Regions from separate parts of the Acutalibacter sp. genome, predicted to be linked through region 2. Evidence: predicted binding sites of a transcription regulator. Region 2 holds the regulator's gene; the other holds the start of a gene.
What was found. The regulator Rex, encoded in region 2, represses fermentation and respiration genes when NADH is low (regulators of the CRP and FNR family bind a similar motif). The targets are predictions, from matches to a motif close to ATTGTTAANNNNTTAACAAT.
Positions count from the first base shown of each region.

Region 1: a site for Rex is predicted at 676-695, ahead of ACTO5E_RS07550 (OadG family transporter subunit). Genes of this name have one in related genera too.

Region 1 is NZ_JBQISV010000060.1:5,829-10,940, reverse strand. Features, by position in the region: gene ACTO5E_RS07555 (GNAT family N-acetyltransferase) at 32-643, shown strand; gene ACTO5E_RS07550 (OadG family transporter subunit) at 840-1,148, shown strand; gene ACTO5E_RS07545 (biotin/lipoyl-containing protein) at 1,213-1,572, shown strand; gene ACTO5E_RS07540 (sodium ion-translocating decarboxylase subunit beta) at 1,622-2,788, shown strand; gene ACTO5E_RS07535 (pyruvate carboxylase subunit B) at 2,910-4,364, shown strand; gene ACTO5E_RS07530 (O-antigen ligase family protein) at 4,661-5,112, shown strand, end outside.
Region 2 is NZ_JBQISV010000022.1:20,595-25,706, forward strand. Features, by position in the region: gene adhE (bifunctional acetaldehyde-CoA/alcohol dehydrogenase) at 1-1,617, opposite strand, end outside; gene ACTO5E_RS04145 (redox-sensing transcriptional repressor Rex) at 1,677-2,327, opposite strand; gene ACTO5E_RS04150 (MATE family efflux transporter) at 2,874-4,226, opposite strand; gene ACTO5E_RS04155 (TetR/AcrR family transcriptional regulator) at 4,373-5,011, shown strand.

The DNA of each region.
Region 1 (5,112 bases), on a different contig from region 2:
ATGTCAAAATACTTTTTCGAGGTGAAGCAAAATGATCAGAACCGCTGTCCGCCGGGTCAACGAGTGGGACGGGCCCTCTATGCTCAAGGTCTACGCCCCCTACACCGGCACCCCTGCCGCCCCCGAGGCCGCCCCCCCAGACCTCCCCGCCTATGTCCAGCGCATCGACCAGTATACCTACGGCCTGGGCTGGCTCCTCTGCGAGCTCAACAACCAGACCGTGGGCTTCTGCCACCTGACCGAAAACCGCCGCGACCCCAAAAACCTGTTCTCTGTGGAATTTCAGCTCTACGTCCGCCAGGGCTTTGGCCGCAGAGGCGTCGGCGCCGCCCTCTGGTCCCTGATGCGGGACATGATGGAGGTGGGCAGCCGCCGGGAGGTCTTCGCCCGGGTGCACCCCGAAAATGCCCCCGCACTGGCCTTCTTCCAGGCCATGGGCTTTCAAGGGGCCGGCCAGGAGGAGGAGGCCCTGCTCCTGCGCTATGCCCTCAGCCCTGCCGACCCCCAGGCCGAACGCCCCACCAAGCCCTACCTGATCGATAAATTCGACTACGAGGCCGCCCGTGAGCACGCCGCCACCCTGGTCAAAACCCAGGGCCTAGAGTCCCTGGTGGAGTCCCTCATCCCCCGCCCCCAGCCCTGAGCCCCGCCAGGTCATGAAGACTTTTTTGCGTTTTTTTTAAAATTTTATGAATGAACCACTTGCCAAAAACCCAAAGCCGTGGTATCATAAATTTGATTTTGATAAAATGCCCGAGAATGGCGTTTTTCAAGATCTCACTGATGTTTTTATTCATTGCCTGACTTTATAATCCTTGTGGGAAAGGAGGTAAAACGCTATGAGACTTCTGGAGGCCATCGCTGCCGAGCCCAGCTTCCTGCAGGTTGTGGCCATGGGCCTTGTCACGGTTTTCGTGGTGCTCATCTGCCTGATCATCCTCATCAAGATCATGGGCTCCCTCATGGGCGGCAGGGCCAGCGCCCCCGCTCCGGCCCCGGCTCCCGCGCCTGTTCAGGCGGCTGCTCCGGCCCCTGCGGCTGCGCAGCCCAACAAGCAGCAGCTGGTGGCGGCAGTGTCCGCAGCCATTGCCGAGGACATGGGCAGCGGCGTCGAGCACATCCGCATCCATTCCATCCGCAAGCTGTAAACCGCCCCTCAAAGGCTTTTGCCCCACATCCCCTCTGTGAATCAAAGAAAGGAAAATGGTTATTATGAGAAAATATCATGTCAACGTAAACGGCACTGCCTACGAAGTTACCGTGGAGGAGGTCCAGGGCGGCGCGGCTCCCGCGGCCGCTCCCGCCCCTGCGGCGGCTCCTGCCCCCGCTCCCGCCCCGGCCCCCGCGGCCGCCGGAGCCGGCGAGCCCGTCAGCGCCCCCATGCCCGGCACCATTCTGGATGTGAAGGTCGCCGCCGGCCAGACTGTCAAGTCCGGCCAGGTGCTCATGATCCTGGAGGCCATGAAGATGGAGAACGAAATCATGGCTCCCAAAGACGGCACCGTGACCTCCGTGGCCGTCTCCAAGGGCGCTACCGTTGAAAGCGGCACACTCCTCTGCACCATAGCTTAAGCAGCGGGACATTTGCGGGCTATAACAAATAAGAAGGAGTGGAACCTGAATGGAAGCTATACAGACCTTTTTGCAGAGCACCGGCTTTGCCATTGTGGCCAACGAGCCTCTGGACCTGGTGATGATTCTCATTGCCTGCGTGCTGCTGTACCTGGCTATCGTCAAAAAGTTCGAGCCCCTGCTGCTGCTGCCCATTGCCTTTGGCATGCTGCTCACCAACCTGCCCGGCGCGGGCATGTATCATGCCGAGTATTTTGCCGGCGGGGTCATCGACTGGGCCGAGCTGGGCACCGGCCACGGCGGTCTGCTTGACTACCTCTACCTGGGGGTCAAGCTGGGCATCTATCCCTGCCTCATCTTTGTGGGCGTGGGCGCCGGCACCGACTTTGCCCCCCTCATCGCCAACCCCAAAACCCTGCTCCTGGGCGCTGCCGCCCAGCTGGGCATCTTTGTTACCTATGTGGCCGCCCGGCTCACCATCTTCACCGGCCCCGAGGCTGCCTCCATCGGCATCATCGGCGGCGCCGACGGCCCCACCGCCATCTACACCACCGCCCGCCTGGCTCCCCATCTGCTGGGGCCCATCGCCGTGGCGGCCTACAGCTACATGGCCCTGGTGCCGGTCATTCAGCCGCCCATCATGAAGGCCCTCACCACCAAAGAGGAGCGCCGCATCAAGATGAAGCAGCTGCGCCCGGTTTCCAAAACCGAGAAGATCCTGTTCCCCATCATTGTCACCATCTTCGTGTCCTTCATGCTGCCTAGCGCGGCCCCCCTGGTGGGCTGCCTGATGCTGGGCAACCTGATGAAGGAGTGCGGCGTGGTCGAGCGCCTCAATAAGACAGTCCAGAACGAGCTGATGAACATTGTCACCATCTTCCTGGGCATCTCCGTGGGAGCCACCGCCACTGCCAAAAACTTCCTGAACCCCAGAACCCTGCTGATTCTGGGCATGGGCATTGTGGCCTTTGGCATGGGCAGCGCCGGCGGCGTCCTGCTGGCCAAGCTCATGAACGTGTTCAGCAAAGAGAAGGTCAATCCCCTCATCGGCTCCGCCGGCGTGTCCGCTGTGCCCATGGCCGCCCGGGTTTCCCAGGTGGTGGGCCAGAAGGAGGACCCCTCCAACTTCCTGCTGATGCACGCCATGGGCCCCAATGTGGCAGGCGTTATCGGCTCTGCTGTGGCCGCCGGCGTTCTCATGGCGCTGTTCGGCTAAAAGCAGGCCCCCTGAAGCAGCCCGCCGCGGTCCTGCGGCAGGCTCAGGGTTATGAAATCAGGCTAAAAGAGATGGAGAAGCGCCTGATTAAATTGTGGAAAGGAAGGCGGTTACAAACCCTATGGCTAAAAATCCCCTGAAGATTATGGATACCATCCTGCGCGACGCCCACCAGTCCCAGGCAGCCACCCGCATGAAGCTGGAGGACATGGTCCCCGTGCTGCCCCTGCTGGACAGCATCGGCTACTGGTCCCTGGAGTGCTGGGGCGGCGCGACCTTTGACGTGTGCATGCGCTTTTTGAACGAGGACCCCTGGGAGCGTCTGCGCACCCTGAAAAAGGGCCTGCCCAACACCAGGCTGCAAATGCTGCTCCGGGGCCAGAACCTTCTGGGCTACCGCCACTATGCCGACGACGTGGTAGAGGCCTTTGTGAAGAAGTCCCTGGAAAACGGCATTGACGTGGTGCGCATTTTCGACGCTCTCAACGACCCCCGCAACGTCCAGGCAGCGGTGAAGTTCGTCAAGGAGTACGGCGGCTTTGCCGAGGTGGCCATCAGCTACACCAAAAGCCCTGTGCACAGCGAGGACTACTTTGTCAAGCTGAGCATGGAGCTGGAGAAGATGGGGGCCGACTCCATCTGCATCAAGGACATGGCAAACCTGCTGCTGCCCTATGACGCCTACTCTCTGGTCAAGAAGCTCAAAGAGAACGTGGGCGTGCCCATCCATCTGCATACCCACAACACCACCGGCACCGGCGACATGACCAACCTCATGGCCGCTCAGGCCGGGGTAGACATTGTGGACTGCGCCCTGTCCCCCCTGGCAAACGGCACCAGCCAGCCCGCCACCGAGGCCATGGTCGCCACCCTGCGGGGCACCAGCCGCGACACAGGCCTGGATATGAATAAGCTCTCCGAGGCCGCCGCCCACTTCCGGGGCGTGGCCGAAAAGCTGGACATCAACCCCAAGGTGCTGAAGGTGGACGTAAACACCCTGCTGTACCAGGTGCCCGGCGGTATGCTCTCCAACCTCATCAGCCAGCTGAAGCAGGCCAACGCCGAGGATAAGTACTACGACGTGCTGGCCGAGGTGCCCCGTGTCCGCGAGGACTTCGGCTACCCGCCCCTGGTCACCCCCACCAGTCAGATTGTGGGCTCCCAGGCCGTGCTGAATATCCTCTCCGGCGAGCGGTACAAAATGGTCTCCAAAGAGTCCAAGGGCCTGCTCCGGGGCGAGTACGGCAGCCTGCCCGGCCAGGTCAATGAGGAGGTCCGCAAGAAGTGCATCGGCAACGACCAGGTCATCACCTGCCGTCCCGCCGACCAGCTTCAGCCCGAGATGGAGAAGCTCCGGGCCGAGTGCAAGGAGAAGGGCCTGGGCCGCTGCGAGGAGGACTACCTGAGCTACGCTCTGTTCCCCCAGGTGGCCGGCAAGTTCTTCGACTGGCGGGACAATCCCCACCCGGCGGCTCCCGCGGCTCCCGCAGCAGCGCCCGCCCCTGCCAAAGCTCCGGCCAACGACAACTCCCCCCGCAATCTGGTGGTAGAGGACCTGACCGGCGGCAATTTCTAAGCAATCCAATATGCCAATCAAGGGCCGGTGCTGGCAAGCGCCGGCCCTTATGTATTTTTGCTTGTGCCCGGTAAAAAAATATGCTATAATGTCCTGAGAACATTTCAGTAAAGCCGAAACAGCGAGAGTTTCAGAAATCGCGTCTATAATCTCCCAAGACACAAAGCAGCCCACCCTCCAAGCGTCTTGAAAGCTGTACTATACATGAACCATGAAAACCACGCCCTTCCGCGCCCCCACTGCCCCCAAGCCAAAAGCCCGCCCCAAAAATTCTTACCAACAAAAAAGGAAAGCCTATGAACCCAGCCACCCTGAAACACCAAATGACCCGCCGCGGCAGCGAGTTTCTGGCCGCGCTTCTTCTGGTCCAGCCCCTGCTGGACGTGCTCTCTTACTTCATGCAGCAGGGGGGCGGCAACGCCCTCACCACAGCCCTGCGCACGGTGCTTTTGTTCACCGTGTGCGCCTATGGCCTGGCCATTGCCGAAAACCGCCGCCCCTACCTGGTCCTCTATGGGGCGGTGGGGGTCTTTTGGCTGGCCCATGCCCTCAACTGTCTGCGGCTGGGCTACCTGGACCCCATCGGGGATGCCGCCGAATACCTGAAGCTGGTCCAGTTCCCCCTGTGGACCCTGGTGTTCATCACCCTCTGCCGCCAGAAGCCGGACATGGACCTGCAAGCGGCCGCGCTCCTCACCCTGAATTTTGCCCTCATCCTGCTAATCATCGCCCTGTCCTACCTCACCGG
Region 2 (5,112 bases):
CTGGAAGGAGCGGATCTGCTTCACGCCCTCCATGGCGCAGGCCAGGGTCGGGTCCGGGGCCACGTCGGCAAACACGGCGTACTGAATGCCCAGCTCGTCCAGCTTGTCGGTAAGGGGCTTGGTGTAGCCGTTCTGATACAGGAAGCTGTCGGTGACAATAAACGCTTTCTTCCTGTTGTACTCGGTTTTCAGCTCCTCAAGAGCCACGGGCATGCAGCCCTTTTTGAAGAACACCTTCTCAGGCGTGCGGAACCACAGCATATTCTCTCTCCTCTCGGCCACGGTCTTAATATTGATGAGGTGCTTGACGCCCACGTTCTCGGAGACGGAGTTGCCGCCCCAGGAGCCGCAGCCCAGGGTGAGCGAAGGCGGCAGACGGAAGTTGTACAGGTCGCCGATGCCGCCAAAGGAGGAGGGGGTGTTGACCACAATACGGCAGGTCTTCATGGCCGCCTGATGCTGGGCCAGACGCTCCTGCTGGGAGGGATGGATGTAGAGAGAGGCAGTGTGGCCGTAGCCGCCGTCCTCGATGAGGCGCTCGGCCTTCTGCACCGCGTCCTCAAAGCTCACGGCCTTGTACATGGCCAGCACCGGGGACAGCTTCTCGTGGGCGAACTCCTCGGAGATGTCCACGCTCTCTACCTCGCCAATCAGAATCTTGGTGGTCTCGGGCACAGTGACGCCGGCCAGCTGGGCGATCTTAAAGGCGGACTGGCCCACGATTTTGGCGTTGAGGGCGCCGTTGATGATGATGGTCTTGCGCACCTTGTTCAGCTCGGCCTTGGAGAGAATGTGGCAGCCGCGCTTGACAAACTCGGCCTTTACCGCGTCATACAGGGGTTCCAGGGTGATGACGGACTGCTCGGAGGCGCAGATCATGCCGTTGTCGAAGGTTTTGGAGTGGATGATGGAGTTGACGGCCATGATGGGGTCTGCGCTCTCGTCGATGATGGCGGGCACATTGCCCGCGCCCACGCCCAGAGCCGGGGTGCCGGAGGAGTAGGCGGACTTGACCATGCCGGGGCCGCCGGTGGCCAGGATGATGTCCGCCTCGGCCATGACCAGGTTGGTCAGCTCCAGAGAGGGGGCGTCGATCCAGCCGAAGAGGCCCTCGGGAGCGCCGGCCTTGACAGCGGCCTCCAGAACCACCTTGGCGGCGGCAATGGTGCACTTCTTTGCCCGGGGATGGGGGCTGATGATAATGCCGTTGCGGGTCTTCAGGGCCAGAAGGGTCTTGAAGATGGCGGTGGAGGTGGGGTTGGTGGTGGGGATTACGGCGGCGATGACGCCGATGGGCTCAGCGATCTTACGGATGCCGAAGGCCTTGTCCTCCTCGATTACACCGCAGGTTTTGGTGTTTTTGTAGGTATTGTAGATATACTCGGCGGCATAGTGGTTTTTGATGACCTTGTCCTCCACAATGCCCATGCCCGTCTCCTCAACGGCCATTCTGGCCAGCGGGATACGCTGAAGGTTGGCGGCCATGGCCGCTGCGCGGAAAATTTCGTCCACCTGCTGCTGGGTGAAGGCGGCGTATTTTTTCTGCGCTTCGCGCACCCGGGCCAGCATTTTTTCAAAGGTTTCCACATTTTCCACGATCTCAAAATTTGTCTCCATGAAATTGCCCATCCTTTGCTGTTTATTTGGGGAGCCCCAGACCGGCTTGCAGCGCAAGCCTACCCGGCGCCTCCCTTCGTGCTGAATCGTTCTTTCAGGTGGTTGGAAAGCAGCGCCAGCGACACCGCCATGTTCTCATTCTGCACCAGAATGCCCTCCGGCACCTGCAGGTGCGCGTTGGCGAAGTTCCACACCGCCAGAATGCCGCTCTCTATCAGCTGGTCGCACACCCTTTGGGCGTGCTCCCCCGGCACCGTAATGATTCCGATGTGCACCCCCACCCTGTGGCACAGGTCCGGCAGCTTTTCCATGGGCAGAATCTTTTTGCCCGCGATCTCTTTGCCGGAAAGGGCCGGGTCGTCGTCAAAGCCCGCCAGAATGTTGAGCCCGTACTGGGGAAAGCCGCTGTAGGCAAGCAGGGCCTGGCCCAGCTTGCCCGCGCCCACCAGCACCGCGTCCTGGCTGTTGTCGTAGCCCAGAAAGCCCTCCAGCTCCCGGATTAGCTCCTGGCGCACATAGCCCACCTTGGGCCTGCCCTTGCTGCTGACAGAGGCCAGGTCTTTGCGCACCACCACGTCGTTAAGGCCCAGGGCCTCGGCAATGACTGTGGCGGAGACATGCTTGCCCCTGCCCGCGCCCATGCTTCTCAGATAGCTGAGATAGGCGGGCAGCCTTTGCAGGGTCTGCTTGGAGACACATCGGTCCGGCATTTTTATCACCTCGCTTTCCTGTTGCTGCTTTTCATGCGCTTACTGTTTATAATATAGCACATTTCTATGAAAAAGGGAAGCACGAATTTCATTTATCGATAAAGAAATATCGATAATCTCCCTTGGGATATTTGTGTACTTTCCACCAGCTGCCCCACATGAAAAAAGGGAGCCGGAAGGGCTCCGGCTCCCCTGCGCCCGCTGTGGGCGGGTGCGGCTATTGCTGGCGTTTCTTCCGGCGTTCCTCCCAAAGGACGACCCCGAAGGTCAGCGTTATCATGAAAATCAGGATTTTTGTCACAGGCTTCGCCCCCTTTTGTTTGGTTTGGGGCTATTTTATCAGGAAAAGCTTACAAGGGAGAGGGGCTGTGTCTTACGGTTTTCTTACGGCAGTATCCGCAGGGATTGTGTGTGGGCTGCGCCGTCCATTTTTGTCAGATGTGCACAAGAGTTGGGAAAGCTGGCTTGGTTGAGGCCAGTCAGTCTCGGGGTTGGCAGGTAAGTCTTGCGCAAGGGCTGGTATGGGGGCGGCGTTGCTGGAAACAGTCAGGCGGGGATGGGGCGGCGTTTTTGCTGTGGGGCGGACTGCTTGGACCAGCTGAGGCAGAGCAGGACCGCCACGGCGGTGGAGGCGAACTCGGTGGCTACGCCGGCGAACACCAGGCCGGGGAGCCCCAGCAGGGCCTCGCCCAGGAACACCATGGGGATGAAGATGATCCCCTTGCTCAGCAGAGAGGTGAAGGTGGCGTAGCTCACCTTGCCGGTGCCCTGAAGATAGACGGAGCACAGCTGGTAGACGCCCCCTACCGGTGCGCCCAGCAGAGTCAGCATCATGAATTTGCCGGTTTCCAGGATCTCGGGGTCGTTGAGGAAGGCTTGGATAAAGGCCTCGCGGGTGAGAAGGAAGCAGCCGCCCAGCAGGATGCTGAGCAGAGTGGCTGCTGTGCCTGTGGCCAGCAGAATGCCCCGCAGACGCTTGCGGTCGCCCATGCCGTAGGCGTAGGAGATGACAGGCTGCATGCCCATGCACAGGCCCATGACGATCATGCCCACCAGCATGCCTGCCTTGCCTGCCACGCCGTTGGCGGCTACGGCAATGTTGCCGTATTTGACCAGAAGCTGGTTGCTGAACATGGAGGAGAAACACATGAGCACTGTGCCCAGGGCCATGGGCAGGCCCAGGCTCATGACCCGGAGGGAGACCTGCTTTTTCAGGGTGAAGCAGCGGGGGGAGATGGTGAAGCAGTCGGTTTTGCGCACATGGAGGAACACCAGCACGCAGCTGACCACATTGCCCAGCACCGTGGCCCAGGCCGCCCCGGCAATGCCCCAGCGGAAGACCAGAATAAACAGGGGGTCCAGGGCAATGTTGACCCCAGTGCCTGCCAGGGAGATGAGCATGGTTTTGGCAGAGGAGCCGTCTGCCCGGAGAGCATTGCCCAGTCCCCCGCAGAACATGGTGAAGGGAGAGCCCAGGGCCACAATGGTCAGGTAGGTGCGGGCAAAGGCTTCGGTCTCGGGGGTGGCGCCCATCATAGTCAGCAGAGGGGTCATGAAGGCGAGCATGGCCCCGGCCAGCGCCAGGCCCACGGCCACAGAGGCCCAGGTGCAAAAGGCGCTGTACTGCCGGGCCCGCTCCCGGTCGCCCTGGCCCAGGGCCATGGCAATGGCGGTGCAGGCCCCGGACCCGAACAGGGTGCCCATGCCCTGGAAAATGTTAAAGGCCGGCCCGCACAGAGAGATGGCCGCCACCTGCATGGTCTCTCCGGTTTGGCCCATAAAGAACACGTCGGCCATGTTGTAGAGCACGTTGATGATCATGACCACAATCGTGGGCAGGCCCACGGTGAACAGCAGCTTCCATACAGGGGCCTCTCGCAGCATTTTCTCGTTTTTCATGGGGAATGCTCCTCTCAGATTTTTTCGCTTTTGCACTTGTTTTCTGGCTGTGACTATAGTATAATACCGACAGATGTCTGTTTCAACCGGCAATGTTGCGTCAGGTGTTGCGTTAATAAAATTCTTTTGGGAAAAGAGGCCGGGCTATGAACACCCCCAACAACAAACGCCGCCAGAACACCGACGAGGCCATTGTGCGCGCTGCCTTTGCGTGTATGGTGCAGGGCGGCAAGCCAGTGAGCAAAATTACGGTGCGGGAGATTTGCGAGCAGGCTGGCGTAAACCGCTCGACCTTTTACGCCCACTACCTGGACGTGTACGACCTGTTTGAAAAGGTGGAGCTGCAGATGGCCGAGATGTGCTATGAGCGAATCCACCAGAATTTTGCCAGCCGCAAGAGCTTTTTCACAGTGATGGAGGGAGTCTTTCAGTTTGTGAAGGAGTATCAGGAATTCTATCTGCTCTACTTTACGGAGATCACCCGGGCCTCTCATCTGATCGAGGTGATCAACGCACCCTTTCAGAAGGAGATTAAAAAAGTACGGGAGGAGGACATGGGGTTTGGCGTGCCGGGGGAGCGGGCTTACCACTTTCAGTTTTTTACTGCGGGTATCTCTGCTATGCTGATTGCCTGGCTGCTGGGGAACTGTAAGGAGACCCCCGGGGAGATGGTGGAGGTGATTGGGCGGATTTATGGGCCCCACTCGCTGTGGAACAGCTGGAACCATCGTCTGAGGGAGGGGGCGCCCGATGGGGAGCGGGATTATTTTTCTATGGGAGAATAATGCGGAGCTGCCGGCGCGTTTGGGAGCGTACAAAATAAATTTTTCGAGGATTTTTCCACTTGCATCTTGACAAACAACCTGCTATACTGTAGAGTAGATAC